Regions from separate parts of the Oceanobacillus kimchii X50 genome, predicted to be linked through region 1. Evidence: riboswitches for the same ligand, from Rfam matches in the RefSeq annotation. Region 1 holds a riboswitch; the other holds the start of a gene.
The links. A riboswitch is a leader RNA that binds a small molecule or an ion and turns the genes downstream of it on or off. The one in region 1 is predicted to bind lysine.

Region 2: linked by a shared signal. The riboswitch ahead of C794_RS12525 (Na+/H+ antiporter NhaC family protein) and the one ahead of dapA (4-hydroxy-tetrahydrodipicolinate synthase) in region 1 are both predicted to bind lysine.

What each region holds. Positions count from the first base shown of each region.
Region 1 is NZ_CM001792.1:1,725,215-1,733,080, reverse strand. Features, by position in the region: gene C794_RS09105 (FAD-binding dehydrogenase) at 1-1,076, opposite strand, end outside; gene C794_RS09100 (DUF819 family protein) at 1,370-2,596, opposite strand; gene dapA (4-hydroxy-tetrahydrodipicolinate synthase) at 2,754-3,641, opposite strand; lysine riboswitch at 3,744-3,924, opposite strand; gene C794_RS09090 (DUF3231 family protein) at 4,239-4,739, shown strand; gene C794_RS09085 (MFS transporter) at 4,755-5,990, shown strand; gene C794_RS09080 (pyridoxamine 5'-phosphate oxidase family protein) at 6,199-6,624, opposite strand; gene C794_RS09075 (DUF2254 family protein) at 6,667-6,993, opposite strand; gene cysK (cysteine synthase A) at 7,333-7,866, opposite strand, start outside.
Region 2 is NZ_CM001792.1:2,404,290-2,412,155, reverse strand. Features, by position in the region: gene C794_RS12555 (sulfite exporter TauE/SafE family protein) at 1-170, shown strand, start outside; gene C794_RS12550 (bifunctional metallophosphatase/5'-nucleotidase) at 181-1,584, shown strand; gene C794_RS12545 (YunC family protein) at 1,652-1,960, shown strand; gene C794_RS12540 (HD-GYP domain-containing protein) at 2,094-3,182, shown strand; gene yunB (sporulation protein YunB) at 3,240-4,028, shown strand; lysine riboswitch at 4,069-4,245, shown strand; gene C794_RS12525 (Na+/H+ antiporter NhaC family protein) at 4,392-5,960, shown strand; gene C794_RS12520 (sodium-dependent transporter) at 6,181-7,716, shown strand; gene C794_RS20480 (methionine/alanine import family NSS transporter small subunit) at 7,717-7,827, shown strand.

The DNA.
Region 1 (7,866 bases):
GGATTTTGCTCTGAACCAGACAAGGCAAATTCTTTCTCAATAATCTTTTGCGTTAATATAAACCATGAATAATCATACCCTGTCTTTTGTATCGCTTCTAATGTGCTTAATGTATCAAACCCTGGATAGTTTGGTGCATTAAATCGATTTCCTTCTGCATCTAACCAAATCGACGATGGCCCTGGTAAAATACGAATCCCATGATTTTTCCAGACCGAATTCCAATTTTTAATTCCTTCTGTATAATGCCACATACGATCACGGTGAACAATTCGTGCTCCCGCATGTTCAGCTATTTCTAACATTTTTCCATCTACATGCTCAGGAACACCGCTCAACATATTTTTTGGTGGTTTTCCAAGCCGCTCCGGCCAATTTTTTCGTATTAATTCGTGGTTTGCTCCAATTCCTCCAGATGTAATCACTACATATTCTGCCTTCAATGAAAAGCTATCTACTATAATTCTGTTACTTGCCTCTCCTCGTTGTGCTGACGAGGCCTTCAATATGGACCCCTCCACACCGTAAACGGTTTCATTTTTAACCAATAGATGTTCCGCACGATAACGTGGTAAATAAGTGACTAATCCTTGTTTTACATAGGATTGCATGCGCTCTACAAATGGAGTTACAATACCTGGGCCTGTTCCCCATACAATATGAAATCTAGGTACTGAATTTCCATGTCCAGAAGCTAGACTACCACCTCTTTCTGCCCAACCAACAACAGGAAAGAAACGTATTCCATAACTACGTAACCACTCTCTTTTTTCCGAAGCGGCAAATTGGACATATGCTTCCGCCCATTTTCTCCCCCACTTATCCTCTTTACGATCAAAGCTTGAGGTAGATTTCCAATCATTCCAAGCGAGTTCATAGGAATCTTTTATTCCTAATCTTCGTTGTTCTTTGGAATCTACTAAAAATAAGCCACCAAATGACCACCAAGCTTGTCCTCCAAGTGATGATTCAGGTTCCTGATCAATCAGAATCACGTTCTTTCCAGATTGTGCTATTTCTACTGTTGCAACTAGACCTGCAATCCCCGCTCCAATAACAATTACGTCCGCTTTCATTACACTCCCCCTAGCAATCATTTATAGAATTAGTATATCTTATTATCCAAGAAAAAAGACTAATTAACTAGTTTCTATGCGTTTTCACATTTTCATTCTCTGTGGTATATCTAGCTGATGCGATACATGGATGAAAGTGGAAGAGTGGAAGAAAAGAATGGGTGAGCCTTCCGTTACATAAGCTTCCGGAGACTCACCAGCCGCCGCTAGATAAACGGAGTATATTTCTCTGTAGCGAGGTGTGCATACTAATCCATTCGTTTTTTCTTATGAATAATTCTTAACTTCTCAATTTACATGATAGTTCCAAACCATGTTCCTAAAAAAGTGCCTAAATAGTTACCGATGATATAACCCAAAGTTCCGACGATTAATATAGGGCCAATAAGTTGTCTCCAGCCTTTTGCAATTGCAAATGCCGCAGCGGTTGTTGGTCCTCCAATATTTGCGTTACTAGCAAGTAGAATCTCTTCTAAATCAAACTTGAATAATTTCCCGAATAATAAAGAAATAATCAAATTGATAATAACAATAATAAATGCAAAAACTAATAATAAAGGTGCCGTTTCAAAGATTAGAGAAATAGATGCAGGAATACCAATTACTACAAAGAAAATATGAATTAAAAAGGTTCCGATTTCTTGACTGCCATTTAGCTTTTCAAAATAACTCGGGAACAACGCTAAAACGATAAATGTTAGTGTCGTTAACACGAGATAGTGATCTCCGAATAGACCATGTAATAATTGAAAGAAAAATGATGCTTGTTCGCCACTTGGAATAATACCTGCAAAAAATTCAGCTACTTTTAAAGAAACAATAACTAATAAAAATGCTGTTCCAACAGACATTGCAATATCTTTTAGCGAGATTTCTTTTCTTTCCCAAAAACTCTCTGCTTGTGTTTTTCCTTTATTTTCTGAACTTTGCTTCTCTACTTCTAATACATGCGGTGTAGAGAATCTCTTTCGAAAGAAATTCATCGCCGGTATCATCATTAATAGTAAGAACAATATCGCCATCATTAGATTATCCGCCACTACTGCAGCTGATACCAATTCACCCGGAGTTTCAAATTTAGCTGCCATTGCTGCAAAGTTAACTCCTCCACCTATGTAAGAACCACTAAACATCGCTCCTAATTTATCAAGCATTGGAATGTGATCTTTAAAAATAAAGAAAGCAGTTATTGCCCCTGTAACTGTACCGATCGAACTAAGTAAAAATATGGTTAATAACCTTCCGCTTTCCTTCCAAATTTTCTTGAAATTCACATGAAATAAAAGCAAAGGGATTGCTAGTGGCACAATTACACTCCATACAGCATCATACACGCTTGAGGCTGTTGGGATAATTCCCAAATTAGATAGAATTAGTGCACTCACAAGAGCAATAATTGCTCCAGTAACTTTAGAAGCCCAATTAAAACGCTGTTCTAAAAAAATACTTAATGAGGCTAAGACAATGATAATTCCCCAAAGTGTTATCGTATCATCTGCTTGAATTAATGTATTTTCCAAGGTGAACCCCCCTAATATGAATAATATTTATTTATAATATCACGAAAGTAAATTTTCGTTTAGATATAGATTACCTATTTAAAGGTTTAATCATCAACCAATGTAAAAAAGCCCACAAACACGAAATAAAATGTTTATGAGCTTTTCAGCATTTACCTTATATCATTTTAGAATGTTCGAAATCCGATAATACGGACTGTAAATTTTGTAACTGTTCATCGTTTAACTCTATTAATGGCAAACGAACTTTTCCAACAGGAACAGATTGTATATTTAATGCTGTTTTAACTGGAACAGGACTTGGATTTGCAAACATTTCCTGCATGACTGGTAATACACGTTGATGAATATTCGCTGCTTCTGCAACTTGCCCTTGTTCAAAACGATGAATCATTTCTTGCATATCATTTCCTATAATATGAGATGATACAGATACAATTCCAGCAGCACCAATAGCTAAAGCTGGTAAAGTTAGACTGTCTTCCCCACTATATACAGAGAAATTTTCGTCAGTAAGGCGAATAATATTTGTCATTTTTTCTAAATTCCCGCTTGCATCTTTAATAGATACAATATTATCGATTTGGGATAAACGTACAACAGTGGAAACATCCATGTCCACACCAGTTCGCCCTGGCACGTTATACAACATAACTGGTAACTCGGTGCTTTCAGCAATCACTTTGAAGTGTTCGTACATACTGTCTTGTGAAGGCTTATTATAGTATGGTGCAACCAACATTACTCCATCTACCCCAGTTTTTGATACTTCCTTTGTCAGTTCAATGGATGCTTTCGTATAATTAGAGCCCGTTCCTGCAATTACTGGTACCACTCCATTTACTTTTTTTACGACATATTCGAATAATTTCATTCTCTCTCCATGTGTTAACGTTGGAGATTCTCCTGTGGTTCCAGCTACTACTAAACCATCTGAACCATTATTAATTAGATGGTCAATTAAATAGTCCAATGCTTGAAAATCGATTTCTTCATGTTTATCGAAAGGCGTCACCATCGCTGTTAATACTTTTCCAAAATTCATGTAAACACACCCTTTTTATAATTTGAACAAACTTGCTTAAGAGGGTTGGGCCAAATTAAAAAGCACCAACGGAAGCCCGTTGCTGCTGAACAAATTAGTTCCCAGCTCGATAGCCCTCCATATAGTCTCCTATATGACAGCACTGTATTTGTTCAATAGCAGCACCAACGAGTTAATGAATGAGTATTTCACTCGCTTCGGCAGATCCCCCTTTCTATACGCTTCACCAGGGCTCATTCCCTTCCACGTATATACTGATGGTTTCCGCACCTCTATCCAAAACCTATGAATTATGATTCACTTGGTACGTGTATTATAGCAGGAACCATCACGAAAGACAAACATTTTTTCACAATATACAATCTCATCGAATAACTATTTCTAATTATATATGGAGATAACCGCACAGATACATAACTTTACTAGTTACTGTTATAAATATCGAAAAAACACTTTATAAAAAATACAGATTGATTTACTTTTTAGTATAACTTATGCGTAGATTTATTAGTCGTGCGAAATCCTTTCATTTATTCAAGCATAACTTTGCATAAACAGGAAAACCTATATCGTAATATGTCGTAAAGGAGAATTAGTATGGTTATGCATCGTTTTAAAGAAAAAGATGAGCCATTCCACTCAGGTGAAGTATATCATTTATGGAGTTATTTATATCAAGTCAAAACATCCTTAGTATCACTGCAAATTTTTATAAATCATAGTGTCGATCATGACTTTCGAGTATTAGTTGAAGATTTATTAGAAAGTTGTTTTACCCAAGAAAGCGAACAAATTGAAGGCATTTTGAAAGAAGCTGGTATTAGATTACCTCCTTCACCTCCCGATCGACCAAATGTAGATCAACATGATATCCCAGCCGGAGCAAAATTTAATGATAATGAACTGGCTATCCTTGTACAAAATGAATTGATGGCAGGAAGAATACTTGCGAATACAGTTATCTCTGTTGCTCTTAGAGAAGATATACGTGATTTATTTACAGAATGTATTAATCAACGTATGGAATATGAACAAAAAATACTCCATGTAATGAAACAAAAAGGATGGCTGGTTATACCACCAATTAATATAAAATAAAGGGGAACAAATAGCATGGGAAAGAATCATACAGGTGCTGCGATCCTATCACTGGGTTCTATACCTTTTATTACCACTCTCGGTAATTCAACATTAATTCCAATACTACCTGAAATGAAAGAAGCCTTAAACTTAAACAATATTCAAGTTAGCTTAACCATCACTCTTTTTTCTATAGCAGCGGCTATTTGTATTCCTGCAGCAGGCTACCTATCAGATCGCTTTTCTAGAAAGGCGATTATCGTACCTTCCTTAGTTATTTTTGGTGCTGGTGGATTGTTAGCCGGAATAGGTGCTGCGTTTTTTTCAAATGCTTTTATATGGTTATTAATCGGTAGAATTATTCAAGGTATTGGAGCTGCAGGGACGTTTCCGATTGCCATGGCATTAATCGGAGATCTTTTTAAAGGTAGTGAGCAAAGCAAAATGTTAGGGATTTATGAAGCATCTAATGAACTTGGAAAGGTACTATCTCCTATTATTGGTGCTGCTTTTGCGCTTATTACATGGTATTTTGTATTTTTTACATTTCCTGTGATTAGTTTTCTCTGTGCGATACTGGTTTTCTTTTTAATTAAGGAAAGAAGAAATAGACAAACTCCACCTCCTTTTAATCAATACGTTAAAGGTCTGTTTTTGGTATTTAAACAGGAAGGACGATGGTTATTTACTGTATATCTAGCGGGCGGAACGTGTTTACTTACTATCTTCGGTATTCTTTTTTACTTATCCGATAAACTAGAAACAGAGGATCATATTACTGGAGTATGGAAGGGACTTATTCTTGCTATTCCACTACTCGTCTTGGTTACCACTTCCTATCGTACAGGGAGTATAATTGGAAAGAATTTTGTAAAAATGAAGCGCTTAGCTGTAATTGGGTTTATATTAATGACAGCATCCTATTTGTCTTTAGTTTGGATCGAACCATTAATATGGTTTATATTCGCATTATGTTTTAGCAGTATCGGAGCGGGTTTAGTTTTACCTTGTGTAAATACAATGATTGCCGGTGCTGTTGGAAAAGAAAAAAGAGGTTTTATTACTTCACTATATGGCTCAGTAAGATATATCGGTGTTGCTCTTGGACCTTTATTATTTGGCTGGTTAATGGATTGGTCTAGAACTGGATTATTCTTATCAGTAGCTTGCTTTACTTTTCTTGTAGCAATGTTAGTCTTACTACTGCTCCATGTAAACGGCATGGATGGAAGAGATAAGCGAACGAAGATTACGTATAATTATTACTAACTACTATTTAAGTAGTAAAAATTATGAAATAAAATGACTTAATCTGACTATATTGACACACCAAAAGAGGATGAGACATAACGAAAATATTTGGTCAAAAGACGAATGATAGCTAAAATAAGCGCAGTATATTTCTGAAGCGGATTTTCAATACCCATTCATTCGGATTTCTCTATTGATTAAATACTTTTGTCTCATCCTCTTTTGGTTAATTAAAATTCAATTCTTGTGGACTTTCTCCCTTTTTATTCATTAAGCGAATATGCAATGGTTTTATTTCTAAAATAGTAAGATTTGGGTCATTTGGACCGTCAAAATAAATCTTCATTCGATCATTCCAAAGTTGATTTTTTAATTCTTGCGACTCATTAAACGAAACCTTTCCTTCATATTCTACATATTTGTCACCAACCCCTTCGCCCTCATAACCCAAAATAATATGGGTATATGGATTGATTTCAATGTCTTCTGCTTTATCGGTCTCCTTATTTGTTGGGGTATAAAGCGTTAAATTTTCATGCGAAAAAGTCATATACCTTGAATGAGGCATTTGCTTCTTTACCGTTGCCATCGTTCCTACAGAACTACTATCTAATATTTGCTCGATTTGTAGTTTTAAATTTTCTTGACACATTAACATATCTCCTTTGCAACCTCGTATATATAATTAATATTCCTATAATCTTAATGAGAACTGTCCACTAAATGTAGTAAGAACAACAAGTAAAGAGTTCAATGTAAAAGCACTTAATGTTAAAATTCCGCCAATTAGCGAACTAATAAGTAAACGAGTGGTTTCAAATTCCGCCTTAAAAAAAACAGGCACGTATTGCGCTAACCCTATCCCAACATCAAGATACAAGGTAATTGCTACAAATAAGAATGTTGCAAGTATATAAAGTAATGGTGTCCGCCATAATGTTAAACGAAGTTCATATTGCCTTTCCGGTTTAGACATTTGCAAATACTTACGGATTGAAGGTGGTAATAATTTTACAAACATATCTTTTTCTCCTCTATTTTGTTTTTAACACTGGTGTGTTTCATATAGTTCTTACCCGGAATAGTCAATTCTAACACTAGTAACTTAGCCTAATAAGTAATTTTGATTAACCCTTTAGCCTTTCTTTTATAGACCTTCGTAAATTTTCAAAAGTGTTTTGGATTTTAGCACGTCTATTGTACATTCCAATGGAATTTAGAAGCTGTTTTTGGGCTTTATGACAGAGGAATAATCATCTGATAACACAGATCTTCATTCTCTGTTACTATAACTCTAAAAAAAAATAGTGGAAAAGTTCATCATTCACTGATGAACTTTTCCACTATTAATTAAAAGGTATTATTCTTCATCGAATATATCCATTGATAGATAACGTTCCCCTGTATCTGGTGCAATACAAACAAGTTTTTTATTTGGGCCAATTTTCTTTGCTACTTCCATTGCCGCATATACAGCAGCTGCTCCAGATGGGCCTAGAAAGATTCCTTCTTTATGAGCAAGGTCTTTTAATAAAGTAACAGCTTGTTCATCTTTAATTTGAATTATTTCATCATATACATCCGTATTTAAAATGTCGGGTACAAATCCTGGACTTGTTCCAACGAGTTTATGCGGTCCTGGCTTTCCCCCCGATAAAACCGGCGATCCTTCTGGCTCCACTACCGCAACATGTAGATGAGGTAACTTTTCCTTTAGTGTTTCTCCTGTGCCTGTTACTGTACCACCAGTTCCAGCAGTACATACAAATGCATCTAATTGGTTATCCATCTGTTCTAAGATTTCTAAAGCTGTACTAATACGATGAACATCCGGGTTAGCTATATTCTCAAATTGTTGTGGAATAAAACTGTTTGGAATGGATTCCTGAAGTTC
Region 2 (7,866 bases), 680 kb from region 1:
TAGGGAATGTTGTTTGGGAGTATGTGCTTTTCTTTATACCTGGAGCATGGATAGGTGGTAAACTTGGAGCAAAGGTAAACCATTTTTTATCAAACAATGTACTAGAGTTAGTATTAAAGATTATGCTAATTTTAGTTGGTATACGAATGATCATGCAAGGCATTGGTTAGGAGAGTATAAATGTCAAAAGAACAGTTAACGTTTTACTTTACAAATGATCTACATAGTCATTTTTTACAATGGCCAAAAGTAGCGGCGTATTTACTTCACAAACAAGAAATACATAAAGAGAATCGAGATATTTTTTGGACGGTGGATATAGGAGATCACGTTGATCGTTCCCACCCGATAACGGAAGCAAGCCGTGGTAAAGCAAATATAGATTTACTTAATCAATTAAATTACGATGTCGTAACACTAGGAAACAATGAGGGGATCACTTTGTCCCATGATGAATTATATCATCTGTATGATCATGCTGATTTTTCAGTAGTATGTTCTAATCTAGAAAGTTTGGACGGTCAATTACCAGCGTGGTTGAAACGCACGGAAATTAAGGAAACAGCTAGCGGTATTAAGGTCGGTTTTTTAGGTCTTACTGCTCCGTTTAATGCTTTTTATGAGCTTTTGGATTGGCATATTGATAATGAATTTGATGTGTTAGACCGTTATATAAATGAATTAGAAAAAGAAACAGACATTATAGTACTGCTGTCTCATTTAGGAATTAGTGTTGATCAAGAAATTGCTAGAAGATATCCTGCTGTCGACATAATAATGGGTGGACATACTCATCATTTATTAGAAAAGGGAGAGATGGTTAATCATACGTTAATTACAGCAGCTGGGAAACACTGCTTTTACGTAGGGGAAGTCACTGTAGAATGGAATCATGAGGAGAATCGTATTACGAAGCTTAACGGTTATGCAGTAGATCTTCGTGATACAATTCCAGATTTACATACAGAACAATATATACAAACACTATTTGATCAATCGAGGAAGTATCTAGATAATGTAATTGTCAAAGCAAACAAACCCATTGAAGTGAAATGGTTTGCTAATACACCAATCATTCAAAGTCTGACAACCACGTTAAGGAAATGGACAAAAGCGGATTGTGCCATGTTAAATGCAGGAGTATTGTTGGAAAGCCTTCCTGCCGGTCCCATTACATATGGGGATATCCATCGTATTTGTCCTCATCCGATTAATCCTGTTTTAGTTGATTTAAAAGGCGATGAACTTATAGAGGTAATACGAGCATCTTTATCTACGGATTTTACAGAATTAAAGCTAAAAGGGTTTGGATTTCGCGGTGAAATTCTAGGAAAAATGATATTCTCTGGTTTAGATGTTATTACAGATTTTCATCGTAATGGTGGTGAATATGTAAAAGCGGTTTATGAACAAAATGGAAAACAGATTGATCCAGACAAAACCTACTATGTAGCTACTGCGGATACATTTACATTTGGGAGATTATTACCAGAAATTGCAAAATCAACTACCAAGCAATATTTCGTACCTGAATTTTTAAGAGATCTTCTTGCAGAAACTTTAATACAGCAATATCCCTCTTAGAATGTGACGCTTTTTATGCCTCCTGCATACACTTATAGTGAATTTTATAAAGGGGGCAAATGTACGAATGATTACAATAGAACCTCTCGAGGTAGATGGGATTATATTTACAGCTGTAAGTGTGGAATTGCCAAAGACAACATTATTAACGATTAGTAATGATGTAGGTTATATCATGTGTGCAGCATTGGATGTCGATATTTTTAATGAAATACCTAAACTTCAAGAACGGAATGTCGTAGCTGGCCGTGCAATGGGAGTTAGAACAATCGATCAGTTGCTTCACGCACCACTAGAAAAAATCACTGATGCATCTAAAGAATATGGATGGGAAGTTGGAATAACTGGGAAAGAGGCTTTATTAAAAATATCATAACTATTTAAAAAGCTTTTCTTTCACAGGAAAAGCTTTTTAAATTATAAGGAAAATTAAGATAGGCATAGGTTGTGATATTTGGTACGATATTACTAATACAATGTTGAAAGATGTCGGATTATAGGAGAAATCTATGAAATTAGTAAGTACGAAACTTATTCAGTCTGAAGATACATTAGCTCAATCATTATATGATGAGCAAGGAGTAATTTTATTGGCAAGAGGAATGAAATTGACGTCAAACGTTATTCAAAAGCTGCTAGATCGTGGGATTACTTATGTATATATTGAAGGTGATATTGATGATGACCAGTATTACGAACCAGTTATTTCCGATCAACTTCGTCAAAAAGCAGTACATACACTTAATGATACATTTAGAGGAATAAAACAAGCAGGCCTTCTAAGTAAGTCTTACGTACTTCAAACAAAAGAAATGGAGTTAAAAGAAGTTGTTGATCAAATTTTGTATGAAGTTGAAGGGAATGAAAGTTCGTTAACATTGCTTTCAGATATTATGATCACCAATGATTATATTTTACAACATTCTCTAAATGTAGCTATATACTCGATTGCGATCGGAAAACAATTAAGTTATACTTCCGAACAATTAAAAGAACTAGGTATCGGTGCGTTATTACACGATGTAGGTAAGATTTTTATTGAATCGGAAATTTTAAATAAACCTTCTAGCCTAGATGAAACAGAGTTTCAAATTATCAAAAGTCATACAAAATTAGGATTTGATTATTTACGAAGCTATCCTGGATTTCCTAAAAACGTTGCGCAATGTGCCTATCAACATCATGAAAGACTAGATGGTTCTGGTTATCCTTTAGGCTTATATGACAAAGATATTATTCCTTATGCGAAAATCATAGCTGTGGCAGATGTTTTTGATGCAGTAACTAGTAACCGAGTTTATCGAGAAGCTTTATTACCACATGAAGCGTTGGAAATTTTATATGCTGGTGCAGTTAGGGAATTTGATATAACAATAATTGAGGCTTTTAAAAAAAGTATTGCTGTTTATCCGGAAGGGTTAATGGTTAATTTGAGTGATGGTAGTTCTGGAAAAGTAATAAGACAAAATAAACATTTATGTGATCGGCCGATTATTCGTGTGACAGAAGTACAGGGGAAGATACTGGATAATCCGTATGAATTAAATTTAGGAAAAGTGATGAATACCCTTATTAAGGAAGTTATTAAAAATAGATAATCCATAGTTCTACCTTCTCTAAGAACAAGCATACATTGTGTAGAGGGGGTATGAAGGTTGAGGTTCAAAAGAAGATATCGCATCCGAAGAAAATCATACAGAAGGCCTCCACATCGTCAATTTTTAGTGATTATGACCCTTATCATATTTGTTGTATCCATGGCCTTTAGTTTTTGGATTATTAATGACAAGATTGAACCTATAGTTAAAGACATTGCAAAAAGGAAAACTGAAGAATTTGCCACACGTGCAATAAATTCTGCGGTAGATTTTGTAGGTGAATATAGTTTTGAAGATATGATTGATATTACTTATGATAACGAAGGAAACTTAGTTACTTACAATCAAAATAGAGCCGTAATTAGTGAAATTAATCGAGTTGCTACAGATCGTGTTGAAGAGTTCTTTGTACATGTAAATGAAGGGAAGCCTTTAAGTTTTAAATATAATCTGGAAGAACCATTGAACGATGATGGAAGTGCTGAGGGTCGTGCTGCTATTGATCCAACTCTCATTGAGATCCCTCTTGGACAAGTGACAGGTAATTCGGTACTATCTAATCTTGGCCCGAGAATACCAATTAATATGCAAGTAATTGGAAATGTGAGAACAAATGTAGTAAGAGAAACCGAAGAATTTGGCATTAATGGATCATGGGTTACTTTGTATGTGAATATAGAAGCAGATGTACAAATCATTGTTCCATTTACTTCAGATGTAACAACCGTTCATACAGAACTATATTTAGATAGTGGTGCAATCATGGGGAAAGTACCCGATTTCTATGGTGGGGATGGATTACCAGATATAGCAATACCAAAGGATGATTTGCAGAATGATGAATAATATAGTATATTACTAGTAATTGAATAATGCCTTATCAGATCGGTGAGGTAGAGGAGCATACAACATTAGTAATCAACAAGAGGATGACAACGATGAAAGTTGGTGGAAGGGTTGTTTGCCGAAGCATAATAAGGGTCACGCTTATTATTGCTGGTACATCTTTGAATAAAAGATGCACTGTCATGCAAGAATATGTGCATGGAGAACTACTGATCGAAATGGAGGATAACGTTTGTTGGTAAAACAATGATGGTTATTTTCTGTCGTTGTTTTTTTTGTGCTTAAAAATAGCAACGTTGCTTCACATCAAGAGCATTTCGAGTATTATCTCCATCACCAAATATTTATTTGGAGGTAAAAGCTATGGAAGGTACGATTTATTCGCTGATTCCTGCAGTGATTATGCTACTTTTAGTGATTATTACACGTAATGTATTAATATCATTAGGTACTGGAATTATTGTAGGGGCACTACTAATTCACAATTTTAATATTTTATCCTCAATCACAGAGATTTGGGAAGTATTTTACACCATATTTTATGCTGAAGACGGATGGCAAGTAGGAAATATATTTCTCCTAGGATTTTTATTACTTCTAGGTATATTAACAGCATTTTTACAAGCATCAGGTGGAAGTAGAGCATTTGGGGATTGGATGATGAAACGAGTAAAGACAAGAACTGGTGCACAAGTAATGACAGCTGTTATTGGAATAATTATTTTTATTGATGACTATTTTAATAGTTTAGCAGTTGGTCAAATTGCTAGGCCGTTAACAGACCGACATCGAATATCGCGTGCAAAACTTGCTTATTTTATTGATTCTAGTTCTGCTCCTGTTACTGTGTTAGCCCCGATTTCTAGTTGGGGAGCATATATTATTGGGACGTTAGGGACTTTATTCGCGGCTAATGAAATTACAGAGTATCAACCATTTGAAGCATTCATACAAATGATTCCTTTGAATTTCTATGCCATATCTGCAATTATACTTGTATTTATTGTAGCGTATTTCCGTTTGGATTTAGGACCAATGCATACACATGAAAAAAGAGCTGAAAAAGAGGGAGAGCTTCTTAACCCAGAACAAGACAGTGTTGCCGGAGATTTAGGTGATGTTTTTGATCCACATAAAGATGGTAAAGTATACCACCTATTAGTACCAATTATTGTGTTATTTATTGTTACAATTGGTTCAATGTATACCACAGGTGTAATAGCGGCGTCTAGTTATGGCTTAGTTGATGCCTTTGCAAATACAGATGTTAATCTATCCTTAATATTAGGTGGTCTTTCCTCTGTAGTAGTTGCCGCTGTGTTCTATTTTTCTCAAAAGGTACCGCGTTCAGAGTTAGGAAAAATATTAATTGAAGGTGCAAAAACTATGATTCCTGCAATAAATATTCTTCTACTAGCTTGGATGATTGGAGCAATTATTGGAAGTATTGGAACAGGAGATTACTTAGCTGGATTAGTTGAAAATGCTTCAATTAATGTGTCGTTGTTACCCGTTATATTATTTATAATATCCGCAATAATGGCTTTATCAACAGGAACATCTTGGGGAACATTTGGTATTATGCTTCCAATAGCTGCTAACATTATGGTTAATACGGATAGTAGTTTATTGTTACCAGCACTTGCAGCAGTACTTGCTGGAGCAGTGTTTGGTGATCATTGTTCTCCAATATCAGATACTACTGTACTATCCTCTACAGGTGCAGGTGCAAATCATATAGACCATGTACTTACACAATTGCCTTATGCGACGATAGCTGCAGTATCCGCAATAGTTGGATTTACCTTAGTAGGTTACACTCACTCTACGTTACTTTCCTTACTAGTCACAATTGTACTAATGAGTATTATTGTATTAATACTGAAGAAAGTAGTAGTTGACCGAAGAAAAGAAAAAACAACTAATGAATAAAGAATGACTAAAAGAATCACATGAGCGTATAGGATCCCTATTGCTCATGTGATTTTTAATCTTTACAAAACTCCTTCTAAATTATCAGAACCGTTTGACAAAATAGGAGAACAAGATATAATACAATTATAATAGTCTGAAAGTAATAATAATTGATATTATTCTACATATTAATAAAGAAACAGGCTATTACTATTTTTGATTTTAAGGGGGAAAGTAAATGGAAAATCGGTCACAATGGGGAACACGTGCTGGATTTATTTTAGCAGCAGTGGGTTCTGCAGTTGGTTTGGGTAATATATGGAGATTTCCTTCCGTGGCTTACGAAAGTGGTGGAGGAGCGTTTTTTATTCCATACCTATTTGCATTATTAACTGCCGGAATACCGATATTAATCATGGAATTTACAATGGGGCATAAATATAGAGGATCAGCTCCATTGACATTTAGTAGAATGAACAAGAAATCAGAATTCGTAGGTTGGTGGGCGGTTTTAGTTGCCTTTGTTATATCGACATATTACTCTGTCATTATTGCCTGGGCAATTTCATATTCTTTCTTCTCATTTAATCTATCTTGGGGAGAAGATACAGAAGGATTTTTGTTTGGAGATTATTTACATCTAGCAGATGTACCTGGCCAAGTAGGCGGATTAGTTCCAGGAGTATTAATACCTTTGATTGTAGTTTGGGTTCTTGTATTGGGAATTTTATTCCGTGGTGTAAAGAAAGGTATTGAAGTAGCTAACCGTATATTTATACCACTTCTAGTTATAGTGTTTTTAGTAATTGTTATCCGTGCAGTAACATTGCCTGGAGCAGCAGAAGGTTTAAATGCATTCTTTACTCCAGACTTTAGCAGAATACTTGAACCTGATGTATGGATTGCTGCATATGGCCAAATCTTTTTTAGTTTATCCATTGCTTTTGCAATCATGATCACCTATTCTAGTTATTTACCGAAAAAATCAGATATCACAAATAATGCTTTTATTGTTGGTTTCGGTAACTCTGGTTTTGAATTACTAGCAGGAATTGGAGTTTTTGGTGTATTAGGTTTTATGGCTGCATCTTCAGGAGTAGGAGTAGATGAAGTTGTAGCTGGTGGAGTAGGACTCGCTTTCGTTGTTTTCCCAGCTATTATTAATGAATTACCCGCATTTAATGGCTTGTTTGGTGTATTATTCTTTGTATCCTTAACTTTAGCAGGAATAACATCATTAGTATCTATTACAGAAGCATATGTATCAGCTTTAGTAGATAAATTTAAAATTACACGTACAAAAGCAGTATTATTCGGTGGTGGATTAGCTGCAGTTATTTCACTATTATTTGCTAGTCGTGGAGGATTACATTTCTTAGATGTAGTGGACTATTTTATCAATCAATTTGGAGTAGCGATGTTAGGAATGGTTGAGGTCGTACTAATTGCTTGGATATTACGCAAGTCAAATGTATTAAAGTCGCATGCTAATAGTGTTTCGGATATCCGATTAGGATCATGGTGGACTATTTGTTTAACAATTATTACTCCGATTGTAATGGGATATATGATGCTCGGATTATTTAAGCAAAACTTGTTAAGAGAGTTTGATACAGCTACAGGAAATTATGAGGGATATGCAAATGCCTTTGTTGCATTTGGAGGATGGACAGTAGCTATCGCGGCATTAGTAATCGGTATAGTTCTGTCATTAACAAAATGGAAATCCGATGAATTGACTGAATATACCGAACAAGATAAGGAGGCAAAATAAATGTCGGCTAGTGCAATTACAGTAATGATAATTGGAATGGTAATTCTTTGGGGCGGATTAGCGGCTAGTATATGGAATACCATTCGAAAGGGTAAAACGGAAAATAATTAAGAAAAAATCCACTTTCTAACAACAATAGGAAGTGGATTT